2 linked regions of the Flocculibacter collagenilyticus genome follow. The protein of the gene in region 1 interacts with the protein of each later gene in a pairwise test. Links are inferred from orthologs where the notes say so. Each region holds a gene or a part of one and is shown in the gene's direction. Other genes may lie near its edges.

Region 1 (4,629 bases):
GGCGTTTTATTTAAAAATGTAGCAAGTGCTTATGCTTATAAAAGTGCTTGCCACTCTATTAACACTTGCTCGCTCCATTGTGCGATACGTTGCTCTGATAAGTCGTACTGACATTCGTCGTCTAGCGCTAAGCCAACAAAGTGAGTGTTATCATTCGTTAAGGCTTTTGAGGCTTCAAATTCGTAGCCTTCATTTGGCCAATACCCAATGACTTTAGCGCCGACTTCAGTTACAGCATCGTGCAGCATACCGAGTGCATCTTGAAACCATTCACTATATCCTTCTTGGTCGCCCATGCCGTATAACGCAACAATTTTATTAGATAATTGCAAAGTGTTAATGTCTTCCCACTTTGACTCCCAATCTTCTTGAAGCTCACCAAAATCCCAAGTCGAAATACCGAAAATAACTAGGTCATATTCTTCGCAGTTTTTTAATGGTTCATCTTTTATGTTGTGTAATGAAACGACATCTTGCTCTAAAAACTGGTTAATTGCTGCTTGAAGTTTTTCAGCTGCCATTTCCGTATAACAGGTGGTTGAGCCGTAAAAAAGACCTATTTTCATCTAATAAAATACCTACGGATGATGATTTCAATAGTGCCGGATTTTAGCAGATGTTAAAGTGCTTAAATAGCTCTTATCACACCTAGTGATCATTCTGTTTTTGGATAACTGGCCTTTATAGAAAATTTAACCTGCGGCTAATTTATCTCTCTCGGCTTGTCGCTAGTTGTAGCCATATTAATTAAGAGATAATTTAGCTGAGTTCATGTTGACCCATTGCATAATTTCAGTGTACTAAGACCTTTCCAACACAAGTTGAAACTCATGTTACTAAAGAAAGATAAAAACCTGTTCATGCTTAATATTCTCTTAAAGGGTGGCTGAGCAAGCGACATAATTAATCAGAAAGCTGGCTTGTTGCTACATCCTTTTGTAGTATTGCATCTCGATTAGGATTTCTACTGAACTGTTAATGAAATTTGTGGGCAACAGTTTGGGTCTAATAGATAGCAAGTACTAGCTAGGCAAGTATTAGCTCAATAGCTATTTTTGACGCGTAGTTTTAAACTAACAATTACGATTAAGCGAGATTTATGAACAACTTATTAAAATTATTTGGACTGTTATCACTGGTTTATGCCAGTTCAACATTTGCTGTTGAAGTGGAAAAAGATGGTGCCATTAAGCAGCAATTTTTAAAATTGGGTTTAAATGTAAAAGCAATTTCTCCAAGTCCAATTAAAGGGTTGATGCAGGTAGTTACTGACCGTGGTATTTTTTATAGCTCACAAAATGGAAAATATTTAGTACACGGTAAAATGTTTGATCTTGATAACGGCGTTGCTAACTTAACGGAACAAGCGATGGCAGGCATCCGTTTAGATCAAATTAAAGAAACAGCGGGCACTACTATCGACTTTAAAGCAAAAGACGAGAAGTATCAGATTACTATTTTCACTGATATCACCTGTGGATATTGCCGTAAATTACACAATCAAATGAGTGCCTATAATGACTTGGGTATTAGTGTGCGTTATTTAGCATTTCCACGAGGTGGATTAAACAGCCCCTCGTTTGAAGATTTAGAGTCAGTATGGTGTGCAGACGATAAGCAAAAAGCAATGACTGATGCTAAAGCGGGTAACTCGGTACAACGTGCTAAGTGTAGTTCGCCAGTAGCGGCACATTATGATTTAGGTGCGCAGTTTGGCGTAACAGGAACACCTGCTATTGTATTAAGCGATGGCAATATGATCCCTGGATATCAACCACCTGAACGTTTAATTGAAGTGCTTAAAGCAATGTAATTGCTAAGCAATTTAATTAGTTAGATACGGCAGCTTTTAGCTGCCGTTTTCTGTTTGTTGTTAGAGTATATTTTAAACTGCAACAAGCACCCGTGTTTGCTTAATCACCAAAAATAAAAGAATAGTATGCCAATTCAGATAAAGCGCAGACCTGCCGTTAATCAGCATAATTTACCTAAGGATATTCCCGACTTTTTACAGCAAATTTATGCTGCTCGTGGAATTACTGAGCCTCAAGAACTTGAAAACGGTGCCAAATACCTTGCCAATTTTCAGGATATGCATGGATTAGACGAGGCTACAGCTCTCTTAATCGAAGCGCTGGAAAAACAACATAAAGTAGTGATTGTTGGCGACTTTGATGCTGATGGTGCAACCAGTACGGCATTATTAATGCGCGGTTTACCGATGTTTGGTCTAACTAATGTCGATTTTATGGTGCCTAACCGCTTTGATTTTGGCTATGGTTTAAGCCCAGAAATGGCAGAGCAAGTAGTTAACGCTGGCGCTGATTTATTGATCACGGTTGATAATGGTATTTCGTGCCACCAAGGTGTGGCACTAGCAAAATCTGCAGGTGTTAAGGTATTAATTACGGATCACCATTTGCCGGGCGCAACATTGCCAGATGCTGACGCGATAGTTAACCCTAATCAACCCAACTGTAAGTTTGCGAGTAAAAACTTAGCCGGTGTTGGTGTTGCCTTTTATGTGCTGGTTGCTTTGCGCGCAAAATTGCGAAGCATGGACTTTTTCAATCAACAAAATGTCGCTGAGCCCAACATTGCTAATTTACTTGATTTAGTTGCGCTGGGTACCGTTGCCGATGTAGTTGAGCTTGATGGAAATAACCGAATTTTGGTGTATCAAGGGTTGCAACGAATTCGTAAGGGGCAATGCTGTGTAGGCATTAAGGCGCTAATAGATATTGCTAACCGTCACCATACAAAATTACATGAAAGCGATTTTGGTTTTGCGCTTGGCCCAAGGTTAAACGCAGCGGGTCGCTTGGATGATATGTCATTAGGTATTACATGTTTAATTACTGATGATATGAGCCAAGCCAGAAGAATTGCAGACGAATTAGATACGCTTAATAAAACTCGCCGTGAAATAGAGCAAGGCATGCAAGCTGAAGCTGAAAAAGTAATTGCGAAGCTGCCATTACAGGAAGGCATTGTGCCCGACGCAATCACGTTATTTCAAGATGACTGGCATCAGGGAGTGATTGGTATAGTGGCTGGACGAATAAAAGAAAAGTATCACCGTCCCGTTATAGCTTTTGCTTGCAGTGATAATGAGAACCAAGCAATGGATACTGAGCTAAAAGGTTCTGCGCGTTCAATTACCGGTATTCATATTCGAGATATGCTCGATGAAGTTAATACACGCTTTCCTAACCTCATTATTAAGTTTGGCGGTCATGCTGCGGCAGCAGGATTGTCAATTCAAAAAGATAAACTTGCTGAATTTACTCATGCATTTGAACAAGTGATTAGCGAGCACATGAGTGATGAACAACGCACAGGCAGTATTTTAACTGATGGTGCTTTACCACCCAATTTAATGACGCTGGATGTGGCTAATACACTTAAACACGCGGGCCCTTGGGGGCAAGCATTCCCAGAGCCGATATTTGACGATTTCTTTACCGTAATTCAGCAACGCATTGTGGGTGAAAAACATTTAAAGCTTGTGTTAGAGCATGCATCAGGGCATTACTTCGACGCTATTCATTTTAATTGTGACCTAGCAGTGTGGCCAGATCTCACCATAAAGTCGGTTCATGTCGTCTATGCACTAGATATCAATGAATTTCGCGATAAATTGAATTTACAGCTAATGGTCAAAGAGATCCAAATAACTCATTAAGATGGTATTAAAAGTCGCGGTTGTCTTTGTTACAATGCGCGGTTCGATAAAAGCTAATATATAGGTTGTGCAACGTGTTTGAATTGAACCCTATCCAAACGTTAATAAAAGATATTCGTGCCCGTACCGATGTACTTCGGGGGTATCTTTGACTTTGATGTCAAAGTTGAGCGTTTAGAAGAAGTATCGCGTGAATTGGAAAATCCAGATGTTTGGAATGAGCCAGGAAAAGCGCAAGCATTAGGTAAAGAAAAGTCATCTTTAGAGCTGATTGTTAACACAATCGAAGAACTAAAAAGTGGCTGCGATGACGTTGAAGGGCTAGTGGAACTGGCGGTTGAAGCTGAAGATCAAGAAACATTTGATGAAGCGCAGGGTGAAGCTGACGAATTAGTCGCAAAACTTGAAACGTTAGAATTTCGTCGTATGTTTTCAGGCTCACAAGATGCAAATGATGCTTATATCGATATTCAAGCTGGGTCAGGTGGTACAGAAGCACAGGACTGGGCAAGCATGTTGCAACGTATGTATCTACGTTGGGGGGAGGCCAAAGGCTTTAAAACAGAACTAATTGAAGAGTCGGATGGTGATGTTGCAGGTATTAAAAGTGCCACTATTCGGTTTTCAGGTGAATATGCATTTGGCTGGCTGCGTACAGAAACAGGCGTACACCGTTTAGTAAGAAAATCTCCTTTTGATTCAAGTAATCGTCGTCATACTTCTTTCGCGTCAGTTTTTGCGTACCCTGAAATTGATGACTCAATTGAAATTGAGATTAACCCAGCTGATTTAAGAATTGATACTTACCGTGCATCTGGCGCTGGTGGGCAGCACGTAAACCGAACTGATTCAGCGGTACGTATTACACACTTACCAACTAATACGGTGGTGCAATGCCAAAACGACCGTTCACAGCATAAGAATAAAGACCAAGCAATGAAGCA
Region 2 (6,699 bases), 570 kb from region 1 along the record:
AGCTGAAATGCACTTTCCATTAAGCTTGTAATAGATTGCGAGCCTTCGGAAACTTTTGCTTTTAGTTCATCTACTAGCGCAGCAATATTCTCCGCTGATTCTGCATAACGTGAATTTCCAGCTACATTTTTCGATAAGGCTTCAACTTGCTGTTCTAAACTGGATAAATTCTGTGAAAGTACATTGCTCGATAAACTGGTTAACTCGTCCTGACTTTTTACCAATAAAATAAGCCCGATTACTTCACCTAGTTTGGTTGCTCGAAACCTGATTTTATCTGATGATGATTTGATGGATGATAAATCACTATTTAAGAAGCCCAATACCCTATCAGCAATATCCTCGGTATTTCCTCGCTTGATTAATCGCTTAATTTTAATTTCTTCACGCTTTTCTTGCAGTTTAGATTTACCCGCAATGCCATCTGTTTCAATTTGCAACTGCTCAGTTAATTGATTGATACTTGTTGCTTGCGCTTTAATTGACGCTTGAAGCGCTAAATATTGCTGCTTTTTTATAAGCAACTCATCATTCAGTGAAGTAACAGCATTAGATACTTCCTTTAGTTGCTTAATATACGGCGTTACCCCTTGCAAGCTTAATTGTTCAACACTGTTTAACGACTGATTCAGCTTTGCTTCATACTCATCAGCAGTGCCCACTGAATTTAACTGCGCTGTATCTTTGGCATTAAACACACTTATTTGCCATGCTAAAATTAATGATGTGGCTTGATAAATAAGCACATTATTTCGTTCAAGCGGGACAACATTACCCGTTATTGATTTAATTGAACCAGACATGGTGTTTGTGATAACTATACTGCCTGCACCCAGCAGTATAACCAATACTAGCGTTATACCCGACCATGCTTTTAACAACGACTTAATTGATAGCGAGGTAAAACTCACAGATTGCTTCATGTCTGATTCCACCCACTTGCTTAAGTGATCACTTGATTTCTACATACTTACCGTTCTTAATCTCTGTCGGCCACACTTTATCAATCGCTTGATGCCTGCTAGAAGAAAATGAAACTGGCACACCCAAGCCTATGTCTAAATTTGTTAACTTATGCATGCCGTCAATCAACGCTTCTCGGTCTTTTATTGAGCTAGATTTCTTTAACCCCTCAACCAATATTTTTCCCACAATATAGCCTTCTAATGACACAAACCCTTGCTTATCGGCTGGCACCGCAGCTTGGTACTCTTTAATAATCGGCAAGTTAGACTCATAATGCGGTACAGCTTGTGTCACTATCACCCCTTCAGCATCACTGCCAAGTGCGTTAAGTAACGCAACGCTACCAACAAAAGAAACATTAAGGTAATGCACCTCTTCTTCAAAGAAGTCTTTAGACTCTTTAATAAATTTTGAAATAGGGCGGTAAGCACCAACCATGATAATAGCTTTAGGAGGAACATCGGCTTCAAGTATAGTCGTAAGCCCTGCCTCTACATTTTCTGTATTACGGGTATAACGACCATGGGCAAGTTGCTCTGCTTGGCTAAACCCTTTTGCTTTTAACGCTTTCATTGCACCTTTATAACCAGCGTCACCATAACCATCATTCTGTGTAAAAAATGCAATTTCTTCTGGTTTAATGCCTTTCGCCAATAACAGGTCAATCATTGTGGCTGTTTCTTGCGCATAACTGGGGCGGTAATTAATAACATACCTGTCTGGTGGAGTATTTCTTAACACGCCAGCACCAGTGAAGGCACCAAATAGCAATGTTTTCTTCTCGTTAGCAATAGGAACCGTGACTATGGCAGTTGGCGTACCCACATTGCCAGCAACCGCAATTACTTTTTCCTCATCAATCAGCTTACGCATGTTTTGCGCTGCTTTGTCGGGTTCATAGCCATCATCAAGTGCTATTAGCTGCAATTGGTGACCATTAACCCCACCTGCTTTATTTACCTTATCAAAGTATGCAGTGATCCCTGTTTTCATTCCCTCTCCCAGTGCCGCGGCAGGGCCAGTTAATGCAGTGGTCATACCCACTTTAACAGTTTCAGCGTGTACAAAAACCGACGAAAATATAAGTGCGGCGACCCCAACTACTTTTTTAAAGCACGTATTCATAACAGTTCCTCATTGCCATTTACTTAGGTAAATGTTTATGATTTAAATGAATGATTAAGTTATTTTACAACCTGTTATACTGCACAATTATTATTCAATCAGTTTAGTTCAAAGATGTAATTCAACAACCTGTAACCCTTTAACTTTTCTACTTTCTCTAATACGGGAACACTGGTACGCGGGTTTAGCACACACATTTAACTGTACATAAAAACAGTATCCAGCTAGTATGCTGATTTATACTGACTGGCATAATAAAAAATCACAACATGAAGTTATACATCGCCGAAAAGCCAAGCTTAGGTCGAGCAATTGCTGCGGCCTTACCTAAACCGTTAAAAAATAATCAAGGCTATATTCAGGCCGCAAACGGCGATGTAGTCAGTTGGTGTATTGGGCATATTTTAGAACAAGCCGAGCCCGACGCTTACGATCCTGCATTCAAAAAATGGCAGCTCGAACATCTACCAATCATTCCTGAACAATGGCAATTAAAAGCAAAAAGCAAAACAAAGTCACAACTTGCAGTATTAAGAAAGTGGGTAAAACAAGCCGACCAATTAATCCATGCCGGCGACCCAGACCGTGAGGGCCAATTATTAGTTGATGAAGTCATTGATTTTTTAAACGTTAGTCAGAAGAAAAAGCAAAATGTACAACGCTTACTAATCAGCGATCTTAATTTGCCTGCGGTGAAACGCGCCTTAACTAACTTAAAGCCGAATAAAGATTACATGCCACTGTCTGTGTCTGCGTTGGCAAGAAGTCGCGCCGACTGGTTGTATGGCATCAACCTGACTCGTGCTTATACCATTCAGGGTCAAAAGGTAGGCTATGGAGGCGTACTCTCGGTTGGGCGTGTACAAACACCTATTCTAGGGCTGGTAGTGAAGCGCGATGAAGATATTGAGCAGTTCAGTAGTAAACCGTTTTATGAAGTAATGGCGCATGTGTCTTTGCCCGCATCACACTCGTCAGCAGCAACGCAAGCATTCACAGCGAAGTGGCAGCCAAGTGAAGCGTGCGAACCTTATATGGATGAAGACGGCAGGGTGGTTGTAAAAGGCCTAGCAGAAAATGTCGTTAGACGAATTACACAGCAGCCAGCACATGTTACCGAAGTAAATAAGCAACTTAAAAAACAAAACGCGCCACTGCCTTATAATTTATCTGCACTTCAAATCGACGCAGCCAAACAGTTTTCAATGAATGCCAAGCTGGTACTAGACGTATGCCAAGCACTCTACGAAAAACACAAATTGATCACCTACCCTCGCTCTGACTGCCGCTATTTACCCAAAGAGCAGCATAAACAAGCGGCCAATATTGTAAAAAAACTCGCTAGTTCACAACATCTATATGCTAAGGCGGCAGCACAAGCAGATACTAAGCTTGTTAGTAAAGCATGGAATGACAAACAGGTGGGCGCTCACCATGCGATTATTCCCACCGATAAAATGGCAGATAATATTAGCCTTAATCCATTTGAAAAAAACATATACGGACTCATTGTGCGCCAGTACCTTGCACAGTTTTACCCTGCATACCAATTTCATCATACTCAAATATCCTTAACTATTGCTGGTGGTTTATTTAAAGCCAGTGCCAAAGTACCGCAACAGCTTGGTTGGAAGGTGTTATTCCAGCGCAATACAAATACCAATAAACACGCCAATAGCAGTGAAGCTTCCGCACCAGAAAACGCACCTGACGAACACTTGAACCATACATTACCTGATGTGAAACAAGGGGATATTTTGCTGTGTGATAAAGGCGAGTTGCTGGAAAAAATGACGCAGCCGCCCAAGGCATTTACTGATGCAACTTTATTAGCAGCAATGACGGGGATTAATCGCTACGTAACCAACCCAGACATTAAAAAAATTCTTAAAGACACTGATGGATTAGGTACAGAAGCTACCCGCGCAGGTATTATCGATTTATTATTTAAACGTGGCTTTTTATACCGTCAAGGCAAGCAAATTCACGCAACACCAGCAGGAAAAGGACTGATAGCAGCCTTACCAGAAATGGCAACCCAACCTGACATGACCGCAGAATGGGAAGCCACTCTTAATGCAATTAGTGAAAAGTCTGCCAGCTATCAAAGCTTTATGACGCCATTAAACCAAACGCTGATGACACTTATTGATAGTGCAAAATCACAACTTCCTACCTGCTTACAAGGCATCAAGTGCGAGCAAAAGCCGGCATATAAAAAGCGAAAATTTAGTAAGAAAAAATCATCTAAAAGCACTAGTTGACTGTTGCTAGAGTAAGCTTAGCGATATTATTGCTAGCGGGTAATGTTACCCATTACGCTAGCTTGCTTTTTAATATTGCTATCAACTATGGCTATCAACACAAAGCCAAAACACATTGGCTGTTTTGTGTTGATAGCTGAATCGTTAGTTTACTTTCAAAGAACACTACAAAGATAAATTCTTATCTTTTGCGTACTCCACATCAAAACGGTATATCTTGCCCTGTTCATCAATCACTGAATCGTCTCTGGCGCCAATTGAACCTGACAACGCTTTCATGCTGCCACTGAGTTTTAATACATCTTTTTTCTCGAAGCCATCAAAGGTTGAGGCTTCAATACTGGCTAATACCGTGCAATTTTGGCCGCTGCAATTTAATGTACCGCTGATTGGCAGATAATGATCGCTAATGGTTACCCAACTGTGTACCAACTCGCCTTTATCGGAGTATGCTAACCGCATACTGGTTGCCAGCTTTTTTCCGTCAGATTGCGTTAATTTGCCACTATAGCTGTGTGCATCAAACACTTTGTTATCGCGTGGTAATACTAATTGCGTGCCGTATTGCTCTAAATGCGCGCCCGACGTTAGCAAGTATTGCTCCCAAAAACGCTGCATTTTTTCATTCAATGCCGTGTCTTGGTTAGTATAGTTAATGCCGTAAACATAAATGCTGGCGTGATTTAAGAACATAGGAAAACGCTTGGCTACTGCTTCTGCGCGTTTCGCTGGTTCAAATTTTTGCTGATCAAGTAAATCAGACTTTTCCATCATATCTGAAAAAATGATCACCCGGCTGATGCCATTTTCTAAATCCATTCGTTTTGCATCGTAATACAATGCTTCAACTAATTTTTTATCTGGAAAGTTACCCGAGGCGTAGCTCGGAGGGGTTTCGTGTTTCGTGTCTTGTAGCGGGTGCGCGAGTGCTTGTTTAAACCATTTGGTGAACGACTTAACATCGTTTTTCATGTTTTCGTCTACCCCACCAGTAAACATGCTACCAAAGCCTTCTTCTTTTTTTAGCTGCTGGTATTTTTCTTTGGTATAACTTGGATAACAACTATCCCAAGCTTGCTCTACGGTTGAGCCACCCGATTTAATGGTAACAACTTGAATGCGCTCGCCGGGTAAAAACTTGGTTTTATTTAAGATATCTTTATACCAGTTAGGATCCTTGCGCGCGATAATGCCTTGATCTAGGTAAATAATGGTTTGGCGATGCACGCCGTCTTGAGCACAGTATTTTTTTAAATTGGTGGTTCTTAGTAATCCGTCTGCGGCTGCACTTGCTGAAAATAGAATTAGCGACAGGCTTATTATTTTTTTAAACATTAAATTGTCTCCATAGCGAGTATTTCTCGCACGTAGGCTGCATCAACCGTAATATTTTTATTCTGATATTGGTCTAACGAGATTAAATCAGGACCAAACTTCACTGACTCATTTCCACTTTGTCGTAACATGGTCACAAGCATCATTTGATGTTGTTCAAGCATGCCGTTTATTGCTGTTACAGCTTGGCTAACTAAACGCTGTTCTTTGGCGTTTAACCGCTCGAAATAACTGTCTAATTCTTTGCTTGAATGCACATGTGACGCCTGCGAGTTTTTTAATGCTCTTAGCTTAGCTTCAAACTCTTCATCAATGCGGTTTTCTTCCTCTTTAAGGCCTGCATCTGCTTTATGGAATTTATGTTTCGCTTTATTGTAATGTACTAGTGACTCTTGATAATCAGGCTGTTCATCATGTGTGAAATAGGAAATGGCAACGCCAACTACCCACACTAATACGTTCATCATGACGAATGGCCATAGTTCGCTCCATACTGACACCTCGGCAACTTCATCACCAGGTAACATCACACCTCCGGTGTTCACCATTTGCTCCATCAGTAGGTCATAACGATTATAAGTAACGATGGCTAAAGAAATAATCAGCAGCAGTGAGAAGAAGCTTTGCTTGATGATAATTTGCCGCTTGTCTTCTTTTTTGCGGTGCTTGGCAAACAAGGCGACACGTTGCTTAAGCAATGCGCCATGAAAATGTGACGCTAGCGCAATTGACAGGGCAATTAATACCGTGGCACCGAAGGCAATACCTGAAGGGTACTTCATGTTAAAGGTGCTGTAGTTTATAAACCACTCGATAAAGCCAATCGCCAGTATAGAAATAAGGTAAATAAATATTTTGCTTTTGACTGGTGGCTTACCACCCATTTCTGCCCGCATGGTTTCATAACGGTGTTTCGTCAACTCATGATCACTTTTTAAGTCGGCATAGTCATTGCGTCGCATATATTTATCACGCGCCTGCGACTTTTGTTCTTCACGGTCTTCTTGCA

What was found.
Region 2: the proteins of recJ (region 1) and HUU81_RS15980 interact in binary tests that used the Escherichia coli proteins (3 or more experiments, as listed by UniProt). The link is inferred for Flocculibacter collagenilyticus from one-to-one orthologs.

What each region holds. Positions count from the first base shown.
Region 1 is NZ_CP059888.1:3,029,300-3,033,928, reverse strand. Bases 1,398-4,312 are described here. They hold recJ (single-stranded-DNA-specific exonuclease RecJ), read left to right. Parts: upstream 1,398-1,939; coding sequence 1,940-3,685; downstream 3,686-4,312. Other genes in these bases: dsbC (bifunctional protein-disulfide isomerase/oxidoreductase DsbC), read left to right, coding at 1,398-1,813. Outside these bases: HUU81_RS13485 (tRNA1(Val) (adenine(37)-N6)-methyltransferase), read left to right, coding at 1-22; flavodoxin FldB, read right to left, coding at 36-566; more of dsbC, read left to right, coding at 1,100-1,397. UniProt on the Escherichia coli protein: Single-stranded-DNA-specific exonuclease.
Region 2 is NZ_CP059888.1:3,595,387-3,602,085, forward strand. The notes cover bases 1,928-4,857. They hold HUU81_RS15980 (DNA topoisomerase III), read left to right. Parts: upstream 1,928-2,360; coding sequence 2,361-4,355; downstream 4,356-4,857. Other genes in these bases: HUU81_RS15975 (ABC transporter substrate-binding protein), read right to left, coding at 1,928-2,091; HUU81_RS15985 (hypothetical protein), read right to left, coding at 4,521-4,857. Also shown: HUU81_RS15970 (methyl-accepting chemotaxis protein), read right to left, coding at 1-923; more of HUU81_RS15975, read right to left, coding at 952-1,927; more of HUU81_RS15985, read right to left, coding at 4,858-5,690; HUU81_RS15990 (hypothetical protein), read right to left, coding at 5,690-6,699.